3 regions of the Ruegeria sp. C2 genome follow, and region 1 is predicted to be linked to each of the others. Evidence: riboswitches for the same ligand, from Rfam matches in the RefSeq annotation. Region 1 holds a riboswitch; each other region holds the start of a gene.
The links. A riboswitch is a leader RNA that binds a small molecule or an ion and turns the genes downstream of it on or off. The one in region 1 is predicted to bind cobalamin.

Region 1 (4,637 bases):
ACATGCATGGCGAGGTCGGCGGGCGAAAGCCCACGTTCGGCTTCGGCCCACGCCTTGCGGCGCGAGGTGGCCAGAGCGACCTGAAATACCGGCACACCCGCTGCATCGAGCGGAGAGGTGCCCGATGCGCCTTTGCCCGAGAACGAAGTGGCATTGATGATCGCGGACGGGCTTAGCGCAACGACTTGATCCCGCAGCCAGTCGGCGGCAGCGGGCGCTTTCAGAGATGGAGCGAACAGACCAACAGCGTCATATCCGCGGGCACGCAGGCTGCGGATCAAGGCTGCGACCGGGGCGGTGTCCGCCGAGGTCAGGTAAGCGCGGTAAAAGGTGACGAGGATGCGTTTCGCGTCACCTGTGAACGCTTTTTCCGCTGGGATTACACCGCGATCCGGGCACCATGCGCCGCATTCGGGTAGCGTCTTGGCACCCATGACCGGCCCGGCGTAAAGTCCCGCCGCCAGCGCCATTTGAGCAAGCGCCGCCTGTGCCGCGACCTCTCCGCCGGTGTCGCACAGATGCGCCAGCCGCCGCAGGGTCGAGACGGGCAGGGTAGAGTAATCATCCAGCCGCGTATCCTCGCGACCGTCTGCGGGCAGCACGGCCAGTGCAATCCCTTTGGCCTGCGCCAGCGCCAGAACCTGCTGCAAGCCGTACGCCCAATAGGGCACCCCACCGATCAGACGGATCAGTATGCCCTTGGCCCCCTCCAACGTCTGTTCCACATAGGTGTCAACGGACAGAGGGTGTTTCAGCGCCGTCAGGTTGGCCAACCGCATCGTCGGCATCCGCCCTTCGGGGCCGCCACCGCGATGCCAGCCTGCCGCGAATGCGCCAAGGTCGCTGTCGGAAAAGGACAGCACCACCAAATCCGCCGGGCTTTGGCCCAGATCGGTCGGGGTTTCCGTTTCCTCTAACCCGTGGCTTTCGCGGAAGACGACGTGCATGGCTTTACTCGGCAGCCTCGGTCACACCCACGAGGATATCGCGGATTTCGGTCTCTTTGATATCGTCATGCTCGGCGATCACCACCAGACGCGAGCGGCGTTCCTCGCCTGGTTCCCAAGGGCGGTCATACTGATGGCGCACGCGCGCACCGACGGCCTGAACCAGCAGGCGCATGGGCTTGCCCTGAACGGCGGCATAGCCTTTGACGCGCAGGATGTTCAGTTCTTTGGCCAGACGTTCGATTTTCGCCACCAGATCGAGCGGATCGCTCTGTTCGGGCAACTCGACGATGATGCTTTCGAAATCGTCATGTTCGTGGTCGTGATGACCGTCGTGATGGCTGGGACGCGCGTCCATGTCATCCTCGGCGGCGGCTTCCAGACCCAACACGACACGGACGTCAACGACGCCCTCGGCAACTTCAACAACGGGCAGGGGGCGCGGGGCCTCTGCAGCGATGACCTCTTTGGCCTTGGCGACACCTTCGGGGCCGGCCAGATCGGGCTTGGTCAGCAGGATGATATCGGCGCAGGAAATCTGATCTTCGAACACCTCGGACAGCGGCGTTTCATGATCAATCGAGTCATCGGCCATGCGCTGGGCATCCACCACCTCGACATTCGGGGCAAAGCGACCGGCAGCGACCGCCTCGGCATCGGCCAGTGCGATGACGCCATCGACGGTGATTTTCGAACGGATATCAGGCCAGTCGAAGGCCTTTAGCAGCGGTTTCGGCAGCGCCAGACCGCTGGTTTCGATCAGGATGTGATCAGGGCGCGGCTCCAGCGCCATCAGCGCTTCGATGGTCGGGATGAAATCGTCCGCCACGGTGCAGCAGATACAGCCATTGGCCAGTTCCATGATGTTTTCCGCCGGACAATCGGGGATCGCGCAGGATTTCAGGATATCGCCATCAACGCCAACATCGCCGAATTCGTTGACCACCACGGCCAGACGCTTGCCCTGCGGGTTCTGCATCAGGTGGCGCACCAGCGTTGTCTTGCCCGAGCCCAGAAAGCCGGTGATCACAGTGACGGGAAGTTTCTCAAGGTTGCTCATTTCAGGGCTCCAATCGGGGGAATACGGGCCGCACAGTTTTTGCGGAAATGTTCGGGGCGTTCGCGCCATTTGACCAGACCATCCTCGGTCGCGAGGTATTTGGTGGCACCCTCCACGATCATGTCGACGTGGTCGGTTTCGTTGAGGTGTTCATACACGAAGGTCCAGCGATCCGGCCCCCCGCGCAAGACGATGGAACAGCCCTCATCGCAGTTCGACAAGCATTCCACGGCTTTCAAGGTGATCCCTTCGGGCAGATCGGCCTGCTCAAGCGCCTTGTGCAGAAGTGCACCGGGGCGCTGCGCATCATCTTCGACAGGCAGCCCGCGACGGCAGGTGGTGCAAACCAGCAGCTCGACCGGAGCGGTCTCGGTCATGTCTCTCATCCCCCCAAATCCTCTTCGTGGGGGACGGGGTTTCATGCGGGTCGCTTTTGACCCGACACCGGAACACCCCGTCCGGTTTAAATCTCGGGCGTTGGCAGGTCTCCCGGCTTGCGGATGTCAGAGGCGGGCCTCTGTCGGATGTCCCGCCTTCCCGGCCTTGCGGCCAGTGGCTTGGGCACCCTCTCCGTTCACGGTCGCGGGGGCGGCTGCGTTTGACGGAAAACCCGCTGACGCATTCCCTTTTCATCTGCGCACGCAGACACCAACGAAAGGGACATGCGGCACGCTTGGGCTGCTTGTCAAGCGAGTCGCGATGATCAGCGAGGAAGCAGGTAAAAAGCGACCTGTCGAGGTCGCTGGGCGGCATGATCCATCTGTGGTGACGTGTTGGCATGGATCACAAGACGCGAACAGGAGGATGCGGCGCATGAAAGTAGGGTTTATCGGGCTGGGAAATGTTGGGGGCAAGCTCTCGGGATCGCTGCTGCGTAACGGAATCGATTTGACGGTTCATGACCTGAACCCGGATCAGGTGACCCGATTTGTCACCGAGGGTGCCAAAGCCGCTGAAAGTCCGGCGCAGTTGATGCGTGATTGCGACGCGGTGATCACTTGCTTGCCTTCACCCGCCGCCTCGGACGCCGTGATGCAAGAGATGTTGCCCGAGGTCGGCCCCGGCAAAATCTGGATGGAGATGTCGACCACCGATGAGGCTGAGGTCAAACGCCTTGGTGCCATGGTCATCGAACAAGGCGGCGCAGCGGTGGATTGTCCGGTTTCAGGCGGATGTCACCGGGCTGCGACGGGCAATATCTCGATCTTCGCTGGCTGTGACCGCGAAACGTTCGAGCGTATTATGCCCTTCCTGACGACCATGGGGCGGCGCATTCTGCACACAGGTGAACTGGGGTCGGCCTCGGTGCTGAAAGTGCTGACCAACTATCTGGCCACCGCTAACCTGATCACCTGCGCCGAGGCTTTGGTGACCGCCAAAGCAGCTGGAATGGATCTTGGAACCACCTATGAGGCGATCAAGATTTCGTCGGGCACCTCGTTCGTGCACGAAACCGAAAGCCAGGTCATCTTGAACGGTTCACGCGATATCTCGTTCACCATGGACCTGGTGAAAAAGGATATCGGCCTGTTTCAGGAGGTTGCCGACCGCGCCGGTGTCCCCCTTGAGGTGAATCCGGTGATGATCAAGATATTCGAAGACGGCATCGCACGCTACGGCGAGCGCGAGTTGTCCCCGAACATCATCAAACGCCTCGAAGATGCGACCGGACTTGAGATTCAAGCACCGGGCTTTCCACCCGAAATGCTGGATGATGAACCCGAAGAGCCCGGCTATGAGGTCATTCCGCAAAACCGCGCTGCGCCGTAAGCCTGTCTGTTGTCATTGAGCCAAACCAAGTCGGCCGCTTGCAGCGGTCGGCCTGTTTCGGGTTGATCACTGACCGCATTCCGTGTCTTTGTTTGGGTAAATTTGGGAAATACGGAGCGTCCAGTGAAAACCCGCAGCCCGCACACCCATCGTGAGCTTGAACTTCTGGATGTTCTCCGTCGTCTGGGCGGGACAGCCCGAAACTCGGAACTGGCCAAAACACTAGGGGTCTCTGAGGAAACCGTGCGGCGCACGATCAAGTCGCTCTCAGCCTCGGGCGCGGTCGAACGTGTGCATGGCGGCGCTTATCTCGCCGGCACCCAAGGCGACCCCAGTTTTTTTCGCCGTATAGCGCAACACTCTGAAGAAAAGCGGTTGATCGCGGGGCATGTGGCGAGCCTGATACGGGACGGGATGACCGTCTTTCTGGATGTCGGCTCGACCACCGCTTATGTGGCCGAAGAGCTGCGGCAGTCGGGAAACCTGACCGTCGTGACCAACTCGATCGGGGTGGGGCAGACCCTGGCCGGAACCAATGGCAATCGTGTGCATTTGCTTGGGGGCGAACTGCAAAGCGATGAGCGCGGCGCATTCGGTCACGTCACGCATCGGCAGGTACAGCGTTATGCGTTTGACATCGCAGTGCTCAGCATCGATGCGATTTCGGCACGTCGAGGTTTCTTGTACCACAGTTCAGTTGAGGCAGACCTTGCGACTGTTGTCGCCAGCAACACCGACCGACTGTTTGTGGCTGCGGCGCATTTTAAATTTGGTGAAACCGCGCCTTATGTCGGACCCGAGCCGCGTATGATCGATCTACTGGTCACGGACCAAGCACCTACCGGGGATGTTGCCAAGGC
Region 2 (4,637 bases), on a different contig from region 1:
GCGACACCAGAATGGCCAGCGCGGCAACTATGACCGACCCCCGGATCATTCCAGTGTCCGTTTTGTGACCAGAAACACGGAAGGCGCACCATTGCGGCGCAGCAGGCCCGTGACTTCGATCAGGCGCGCACCCGGAGCATCACGATCCGGAACGATCCGTACCGGCCCTTCATCATGATCGGCCATGAAGGTCTCGGCATCGGTAGGTGTTCCGCGAAAGCTCAGCGTTCCATCCTTGTGCAGAACCAGCGCGTCGGGCGGTTCGCGCCCTTCGAGCTCTGACGTGTCCACAAGGTCGAGGTCAGGGTCCAGTGGTGGTGCGATGGTACCGGTGATCAGAAAGAAGATCAGCATCAGAAAGACGACGTTGATCAAAGCTATCGTTGAATCGCGTTTTCGGCGGGGGGCGGTCTGGCGGATCATCGGCTCACTCCAGCACCAGAACGCTGAGCCCCTCGCGCCCGCGCAGCCGAACCAACAGATCCGTCAGGCGTTGGGCCGTGACATCGGTATCGAGGCTGACGAGCACCTGCCCGGTTTCGATCTCGGTCGCGAGATCGTCCAAGGTTATCGCCGTGCCGTTCAACACAAGACGTTCCGCACCGAGCTGTAGAAAGACCCGCTCAGACGGTTCGCTGGTTTGCGCGGTTCCGCCAGTCGTGCTGCTCAGCTCGATCTCGCCGAATTTTGAGAAGGTCGAGGTCAGCATGAAGAACAGCAAAAGCAGAAAGATCACATCGATGAGTGGCGTCATCGACAGGGTCCGCCGGACAAATGGCGCCCGGTTACGCATGTTCCGGCACGGCTGAAATGGCCTCGGCTTCTTTGGCCAGCTGACCTGGTACCAACACGGTCCGCAGTGCTTTGTCTGCAAAGACCCGCTCGCGCGCGGTGCGGCTTTCGAACCATGACAGAACCATTGAGGTCGGCATCGCAACCGCCAGCCCCACGGCGGTGGTGATCAGCGCCACCCAGATGCCACCCGCAAGCAGCGACGGGTCAATGGAGCTGCCTGCCTGTTGCAGGCTTTGGAACGCTTCGATCATACCCAGAACGGTCCCGAACAGCCCCAGCAAAGGCGCGAGTTGGGCAACGGTGTCAAGAAGGCGAAAACCGCGCTCCAGCCCTGCCAGGGCCAATCCGGCTTCAGCATCCAGACGATCATCGAGACCGGGTAGATCGGGCGCATCCATGGCTGCACCGACCAATGGGGCCAGATAACTGTGGCTTTTCGCCAATCGCGCGCGTGCAGTCTGATGATCCCCGGCATCCCATGCCGTCAGGGCCTGGGACAGCACCCGATGTCGTCCAACTCCGGTCACGGTGAATTGCCACAGTTTGTAAAGCGTGACGGCCAGAGCCAGCACTGACATCACGATCAGAATGGCCACCACTGGCCCGCCCAGAGCCACGATCTGGCGCAATGCTTCAAGCGCGTTCATCCCAAAAGCTCCACATCTATCCGGCTGGTAAGGTTCAGTCCTGTTGCACAGATATCGCTTTCTGAGCCGTCGACAACGCAGCTGTTTGCGCCATTGATCAGAACGCGCCCGATCGAGTCGCAGTTGAGATCGGGCAGGCCGAACTGACGCACGCGCGGACGGTCTGCCGGCAGATCCCGAAAATCGAACAGAGAAAGCGTAACGACACGGCCCGAGCTGTCGAAAATGACGGTCTCAAAAGCTGCCTTCTCGATATCGCTTCCGGTTTCGTTCTGAACCAGAAAGGTCAAGCGGCAGGCGCCGTTCACCTTTTGCACGGTATTGAGCTCCAGCAACAGTTCCGAGGGGTTGTCGTCAGCAGATTGCGCCAGCGCCGAATTTGTTGATGAAATTGCCAGCACAGCTACCAGAGCGAGGCGGTGATACGGCATGAGCGGGCTCCTGATTGTTTAGCGCTGAGGGTTTGTCCCGCGCATCTTTGCAGGGGTTGATCCCTCTTATCCAATCCAACCGAGACGTGAAAGAGCGGGTGGCGCGATTGTGTCCGGCCGACCGGTAACGCGTGATAACTTTCGTATTGACGCATTCATCGATCTCAGGCACTGAATCCGGTGATGGTTCCCAAGGGTGCGCCCGTGGGATGAAAAGGGAATACGGTGCGGTCTACACTGGCCAAACCCGTAACTGCCCCCGCAACTGTAAGCGGCGAGCGAAGCCAAACAGCCACTGGCCCCAAGGGTCGGGAAGGATGGCCAAGCACCGACCCGCGAGTCAGGAGACCTGCCATCAGTTGTTCAACCAAGCCGGGGCGGGGCGTCCTGGAAGGAGGCTTTGATGGCACGTGATACACGTGTTTCTGTAATCAGCACCTTCGCACTGCGTTTGGGCAGAGGCGGAGGGTTATATGCCTGGCGCACCTGATCATTTTGTTCTGATCTGTTCGACCTGTGCGGCCGCGCAATCAGTGGATGGAGTGCATGATACGCTTCAATCGAAGCTGCCCGAGCATTTTGCGATCCGGGCTGTCGATTGCATGGCAGGATGCGCGCATCCCGTGACCGTAGGCTTTCAAGCGGTCGGCAAGGCGCAGTATCTATTTGGTGATATCCAGACATTGATTGACGTCGAAGCCCTGGCCGAGTTTGCCCATCAATATCAACAGAGCCCGGATGGCTGGACCAAGGCCAGCGAGCGTCCGCGTGCCCTTTACACCAAAACCTTGTCTCGCATGCCCCCGATCAGTCAGGAGGTTTCGATATGACCGTCCAGCCGTTTCTGGTGGCTTCGGATCTCGAATATTATGCCTTGAATGGGGACATACTGCTGCAAGGCGTATCCTTTGAGCTGTCCGAAGGGTCAATACTGGCAATCGCGGGCCCCAACGGTGCAGGTAAAACCACACTGCTGAATTTGCTGTGTGGGGCGGAAGGGCTGGCACTAGGGGATGTTTTGCTCAAGGGGCGCAGCCTCAAGCAACTCTCGGCAAAAGAGCGTGCTCGGATGATCGCGGTGGTCAGTCAGCAAGAGATGCCTGACGGGCGCTTGTCGCTGCGGGATTATGTGGCGCTTGGACAGATTCCGATCCGCGCGGACCGATCTGCAGGTGAACACGCGCAGGAACTCAGCCGTATATTGGAGATTACGGGCCTTGGCGCGCTGGCTGACAAGAAGATGGCCCAACTGTCGGGTGGTGAGCGTCAGCGCGCGCATATCGCTCGGGCGCTGGCACAGAACCCGACTTTGCTGTTTCTTGACGAGCCGACCAATCATTTGGATCCCGATGCGAAGGGGCGGATGCTGTCTCTGGTCGCTGATCTGGGTATTACTGTCGTCATGATCGTGCATGATTTGGTCATGATCCCTGAATTCGCCACCCACGTTGCTCTGATGAAATCCACGCGCCTGACCGGGTTTGGTTCGGTCGACGAGGTACTGACATCGGAACGTGTGCGCGAAACCTTCGGTGTCGATTACCTGCGCTTTCATCACGAAGGCCGCATGATCCCCGTTCTGGACATCCGAAGAACAACGCTTTCCACATAAACTCAGGAGACTATCAATGAAGCAAATCTGGTCCGTGGCGCTGGTCACTGCCATGGCAAGCGGCGCCGCTGCGCAAGAGGTGACGGTTGACAATTGCGGTGAGCCGCTTGTCTTTGATGCCGCGCCAGAACGTCTGGTCGTGCATGATATGAATATGACCGACATGGCCTTTGCGCTGGGTCTGCAGGACAAGATCGTCGGTCTGACCGGCATCACCGGATGGTATAAGACCAGCCCCGAGTTCGACACGCTGCGCGGCGATATCCCTGAACTCGCGCCGAAATACCCGACTGTCGAAAATCTTGTTGCGGTCGAACCTGACCTGTTCTTTGCCGGTTGGTATTACGGTATGAAGCCGGGCGGAGATGTGACCCCCGGCACACTGGAGCCATTCGGCATCAGGACTATGATCCTGACCGAAAGCTGCGTCCATCTGGACAAGGATCGCCCCGAAGCCAGCATGAACCTGCTGTTCGACGATGTTTTGCGTCTGGGCAAGGTCATGCATGTCGAGGACAAGGCCGAAGCGCTTGTGTCGGGCTGGAAAGACGAGTTGACAGCAATCGAAGCTCGGACCGCTGATCTGGCCAAACCGCGCGTGTTCCTGTTGGACGGCCCTGCTGATGCGCCCTTTACGGCGGGTAAGTTCGCCATTCCTGACGCCATGATCGCAGCGGCTGGAGGAGAAAGCGTTACGCACGACATGGATACAAGCTGGGGCCGTACCTCTTGGGAAGCGGTTGCCGCAGCCAACCCTGAATTTCTGGTGCTACTGGATTATCAGACCGGCAATGGCGCGGCAGATACCTTCAAGTTCCTGCAGGAACACCCTGTGATGTCGCAGACAGATGCCGTCAAGAACGAACGCTGGATCGGCCTGCGCTATGAAGAGCTCACTCCGGGACCGGCGAATATTGCTGCGATCTCGAAAATGGCCAAGGCCATGCATCCGGATCTCAACTGATATGGGCCGATTGGGCCTGATACTCTTGCTGGGGGCGGTCGTTCTGGCTGCCCTTTTGCTGATCTCGACTATCTATGGAACCACCTCGATTCCGATCACGGACACATTCGAGGCGATCCTTCTGGGCACCGGCCTGACCGGAGGCGAGATGTCTCCGATGCATCGGATCGTCTTCGACCTGCGCCTGC
Region 3 (4,637 bases), on a different contig from region 1:
TTTGGGTACATTCATCCTGTGGCTGGGCTGGTTCGGCTTCAACGGAGGCTCACAGCTGGCAATGGGTACTGTTGGGGACGTGTCCGACGTGTCGCGCATCTTTGCCAACACCAACATGGCCGCGGCCTCTGGCGCCGTCGCCGCTTTGATCATGACACAGGTCATGTACAAAAAGCCCGACCTCACCATGGTTCTGAACGGCGCGCTGGCCGGTCTGGTCTCGATCACGGCGGAACCGCTGGCCCCGACCCTGTTCGGTTCGCTCTGGATCGGTGCTGTCGGCGGTATCATCGTGGTCTTCGCGGTTCCGATGCTGGACAAGTTCAAGATCGACGACGTCGTGGGTGCCATCCCGGTTCACCTGTTCGCCGGTATCTGGGGCACCATCGCCGTGATCTTCTACGGTGAGGCGAGCCTGATCACTCAGCTGACCGGCATTGTCGCCTACGGCGTGTTCACCTTTGTCGGCGCGCTGATCCTGTGGGTGATTCTGAAATCCACTCTTGGCATCCGCGTCAGCGAAGAGGACGAGATCAACGGCCTCGACATGGCGGAACTGGGTATGGAAGCCTATCCGGAGTTCTCCAAAGGCTAATAGCCAACCACGTACAAACAAAAAAACCCGGGCGTTCGCGCCCGGGTTTTCCTTATTCAATAACGCCGTTCAGACGCCGACATCGACAATCGCCTGCGCCAGAATCGGCACCGTATTGGCGTTCAGACCGGCGATGTTCAGGCGGCTGTCGCCGACCATGTAGATCCCATGATCGTTGCGCAGTTGCTCGACCAGTTCAGGTGCCGCACCAAGGCGCGAGAACATGCCGCGGTGCTGAGCGACAAAACCGAAACGATCCGACCCGCTGAGACGTTGCAATTCGTCAGCCAGTTGCTGACGCAGGCCCAACATGGACAGGCGGACTTCTTCCAGCTCGGCGGCCCAGTCGGCGCGCAGCGCGTCATCATTCAGGATCGTCGTTACCACCCGTGCGCCATGATCTGGCGGAAACGAGTAGTTCTGACGGTTCAGGAAAGCTAGTGTCGATTGGTTCAGAGCCGTTTGCGCCACATCGTCGCTGATCGCCATCAATAGGCCGGTCCGTTCGCGGTAGACGCCGAAGTTCTTCGAGCAGGACGCCGCGATCAGGCAGCGCTTGACCGACGAGGCAACCAGACGGGTCGCCTGAGCATCCTCCTCAAGGCCGTCGCCGAAGCCCTGATAGGCGATATCGATCATCGCCACGAGGCCACGCTCGTTGATCAGGTTCACAACCTCCTGCCACTGCACCATGTTCAGGTTGGCTCCGGTCGGGTTGTGACAGCAGCCGTGCAACAGAACCACGTCGCCCGCATTGGCGGTTTTCAGGTCCTCGATCATGCCGTCGAAATCGACGCCGCGGGTTTCACCGTCGAAATAACGATACTGGACCGTCTCGATCCCCAGATAGTTCAGGATCGACAGATGGTTCGGCCAGGTCGGGTTCGACACAAAAACACGGGCCGACGGATTGGCCATGCGGATCATCTCAAACGCCTGACGACAAGCACCGGTGCCGCCCGGTGTCGCCACGGCGGCGATGTTGGCGCGCGGGACCGATGTACCCAGAATCAGACCAATCATGGCATCGGCATAGGCTGGGTCACCGGCCAAACCGGTATAGGCCTTGGTCTCCTGCTCTTCCAGAATGCGCTTTTCAGCCGCTTTTACGGCGCGCATGACCGGGGTGATGCCCTCAGCGTTTTTATAAACGCCAACCCCCAGGTCAATTTTCTGATCGCGCGGGTCATCGCGATACATCTGCATCAGCGCCAGAATCTTATCGGCTGGCTGTGGCTTGAGGTTCTCGAACATCAGTTCTCTCCGGTTGCGACGGGCAGGGTTGGGAAGGCACCCCATTCAGCCCAGGAGCCGTCATAAAGCGAATGATCTTTTTTACCCATGCGTTCAAGCGCGAGGCTGAGGATCGCAGCCGTGACGCCCGAGCCGCAGGATGTGATTGCGGGCTTCGACAGATCTACACCTGCGGCCTCGAATATGGCGCGGCACTCTTCCGGCGACTTCATGGTGCCATTTGCGTTCAGCAGCGTGCCAAAGGGCACATTGCGAGAGCCTGGAATATGACCCGAGCGCAAACCTTCGCGTGGTTCTGGCGCGGTTCCGGCAAAGCGGTCGGTCGAGCGCGCATCGATGATCTCATGATCGTTCAGCTTGGCCGCAGCTGAAACCTGCGTCACGTCACGTACCAGATGGTTTTGTACGCGAACGGTCATGTGGCGATCGCGAACGACGGGCGGCAGGTCCTCAATCTCGCGACCTTCGGCCTGCCATTTCGGCAGTCCCCCATCCAGAACGGCAATATTGTCCTGACCCATCAAACGGAACAGCCACCAGACGCGTGCGGCAGACATCAGCCCGGCCCCGTCATAGACCACGACCTGATGGCCGTCGCCCACCCCCATCGCCCGCAGGCGGGACATGAATTTCTCGACCGGAGGTGCCATATGCGGCAGGTCCGAACGGTGATCGGCAATGTCATCAATGTCAAAGAACCGTGCACCGGGGATATGGCCTGCATCATACTCGGCCTTCGCATCGCGGTTCTGCGCGGGCAGATACCAGGACCCGTCCAGAATCCGCAGATCCGGGTCCTTGAGATGCGCGGCCAGCCAGTCTGTGGATACGAGAGTTTTCGGATCGTCCTGCATCAAAGCCTCCCCTGAGCGAGCTTGGATTTTCCCTATATGGGCACGGCCAAACGTTCAAGTCACGCCGCAGTTCAGAACCCGCGCGGGGACAGTTTTTTTCCAACCACATGCTTGGCGTGCTTGACAGACAGCATTCTGTGGCAGAAATCTGTGCGACATGGTTCCCAAAGGGGTTTCCCCAGAGGGATGAAAAGGGAATCCGGTGCGACAAATCCTGTCAATTCCGGAACTGCCCCCGCAACTGTAAGCGGAGTATCGCCCCATCAGGGCCACTGACCGAAATGATCGGTTGGGAAGGCCGGGATCGATCCTAATCCGCGAGTCAGGAGACCTGCCATGCACAAACCGGGCATCCGCCCAATTTCAACACGTTTCTACCGTCGGGTGTGACGGTAAGGAGAACAAACTATGCATATCGAACCGGGCGTCGTAAACGGCGCCAAACTTGTCCTGAGCTATGCCACCGCGGCCGGGGCAGGGCTTTATAGTCTGAAGCTGGCGTGGGAGAGCGTCAAAAACAGTGGTGTTGCAAGCCTTGCAGTGCGGTCTGCCCTGACAACCGGCCTTGTTTTCACATTCTTTGAAGTTCTGCCTCATTTCCCGGTGGGAGTGTCAGAGGTGCACTTTATTCTGGGCTCGACACTGTTTCTTTTGTTCGGTGCCGCCCCGGCTGCGATTGGCCTGATCCTGGGCCTCTTTGTTCAAGGGTTTTTCTTGGCACCCTTCGATCTACCCCAGTTCGGAATGAACATGACGACGTTGCTGGTGCCTCTGTTTGCCTTGCAGGCACTGGCAAACCGCATCATTGCGCCGAATACAGCCTATGTTGACCTCAAGTATTCTCAGGCACTTGCGCTGTCGACCGCCTATCAGGGTGGTGTCGTGCTCTGGGTGGCCTTCTGGGCGTTCTACGGTCAGGGTTTCGGTGCCGAAAACATCGCCGCCGTGGCCAGCTTTGGCGGCGCTTACATGATGGTTATCCTGATTGAGCCCCTGGCCGATCTTGCCGTTCTTGCGGTTGCGAAATCCATGAAGGGTCAGAACAAGCTCGGCCTGTTCACGCCGCGCCTTCTCAGCGCAGCCTAAGCATCCTGCGCCGCGCACTACTTTGCGCGGCGCAACCTGAAATACTGAATGATCCCGATCATGCTGATCAGAATCCAGAACCCCTCGATCAGCATCGACGCCAGATTGAAATTCTCGAGCAGCGAATAGACGATCAGAACCGATCCCAAGAGGTTCACCACCGGAAACGCGAGATCGTCAGAATTCATCATCCGCATCTGTGTCGCAAAATAGGCCGCGACCACGATCAAAGCCCCAAACGAGCCAATAGCGTCGACGATGGTGAGGCTGTCGAGAACTGCAATCATAAATGGGCCTTGCCGTTTTCAGAATACTCGTTGTGCTGGGCGTAGTGGTGCATGTTCAGGAATGCGGCACCCTCTGCACCCGCGCGGTATCCATGGGGGACATCAGCGGCAAAGCGCAAGCCCTGCCCGGCCTGCAATGACACCCATTCCCGATCGCGCAGGATCTCGAGCGTACCTGAAAGCACAAACACCTCCTCGGTCACACCAGCGGCATGGGCGGGGGATTCGTGGCTTTGGTTCGGATGCAAGCTGACGTGAAATGTCTCGGCCCCTAGGGCGGGGTCGAAGGGAAAGACGATCTTGACCTCTATGGTCCCGGGGAAGGTCACGGTCTGGAAAACCGACGGGTCACCCAGCGCCGTATCGATCAGCGCGCTGAGTGGTAGCTGGAAGCCTTTGGCGATTTTCCACAAGGTCGCGATGGTGGGGCTGGATTCGCCGCGCTCTATCTGGCCCAGCATGGCTTTGCTGACCCCGGTCATTTCAGCCACCTTCGACAGGCTCAGCCCGGACGCCGTCCGCACGTCCCGTAATTTCAGCGTTATGTCGTCCGGTGCCATA

Region 2: linked by a shared signal. The riboswitch ahead of ACR0IV_RS13125 (DUF1636 family protein) and the one ahead of ACR0IV_RS07055 (DUF1636 family protein) in region 1 are both predicted to bind cobalamin.
Region 3: linked by a shared signal. The riboswitch ahead of ACR0IV_RS09950 (energy-coupling factor ABC transporter permease) and the one ahead of ACR0IV_RS07055 (DUF1636 family protein) in region 1 are both predicted to bind cobalamin.

The regions. Positions count from the first base shown of each region.
Region 1 is NZ_JBQFRZ010000001.1:1,382,008-1,386,644, reverse strand. Features, by position in the region: gene cobN (cobaltochelatase subunit CobN) at 1-947, opposite strand, end outside; gene cobW (cobalamin biosynthesis protein CobW) at 952-2,007, opposite strand; gene ACR0IV_RS07055 (DUF1636 family protein) at 2,004-2,384, opposite strand; cobalamin riboswitch at 2,470-2,675, opposite strand; gene ACR0IV_RS07050 (NAD(P)-dependent oxidoreductase) at 2,707-3,777, shown strand; gene ACR0IV_RS07045 (DeoR/GlpR family DNA-binding transcription regulator) at 3,901-4,637, shown strand, end outside.
Region 2 is NZ_JBQFRZ010000003.1:182,759-187,395, forward strand. Features, by position in the region: gene ACR0IV_RS13100 (energy transducer TonB family protein) at 1-49, opposite strand, end outside; gene ACR0IV_RS13105 (ExbD/TolR family protein) at 46-423, opposite strand; gene ACR0IV_RS13110 (ExbD/TolR family protein) at 428-754, opposite strand; gene ACR0IV_RS13115 (MotA/TolQ/ExbB proton channel family protein) at 786-1,442, opposite strand; gene ACR0IV_RS13120 (hypothetical protein) at 1,439-1,873, opposite strand; cobalamin riboswitch at 2,041-2,244, shown strand; gene ACR0IV_RS13125 (DUF1636 family protein) at 2,347-2,703, shown strand; gene ACR0IV_RS13130 (ABC transporter ATP-binding protein) at 2,700-3,485, shown strand; gene ACR0IV_RS13135 (ABC transporter substrate-binding protein) at 3,502-4,449, shown strand; gene ACR0IV_RS13140 (FecCD family ABC transporter permease) at 4,451-4,637, shown strand, end outside.
Region 3 is NZ_JBQFRZ010000002.1:48,269-52,905, reverse strand. Features, by position in the region: gene ACR0IV_RS09965 (ammonium transporter) at 1-595, shown strand, start outside; gene ACR0IV_RS09960 (amino acid aminotransferase) at 665-1,849, opposite strand; gene sseA (3-mercaptopyruvate sulfurtransferase) at 1,849-2,703, opposite strand; cobalamin riboswitch at 2,845-3,056, shown strand; gene ACR0IV_RS09950 (energy-coupling factor ABC transporter permease) at 3,112-3,789, shown strand; gene ACR0IV_RS09945 (CBU_0592 family membrane protein) at 3,807-4,076, opposite strand; gene ACR0IV_RS09940 (helix-turn-helix domain-containing protein) at 4,073-4,636, opposite strand.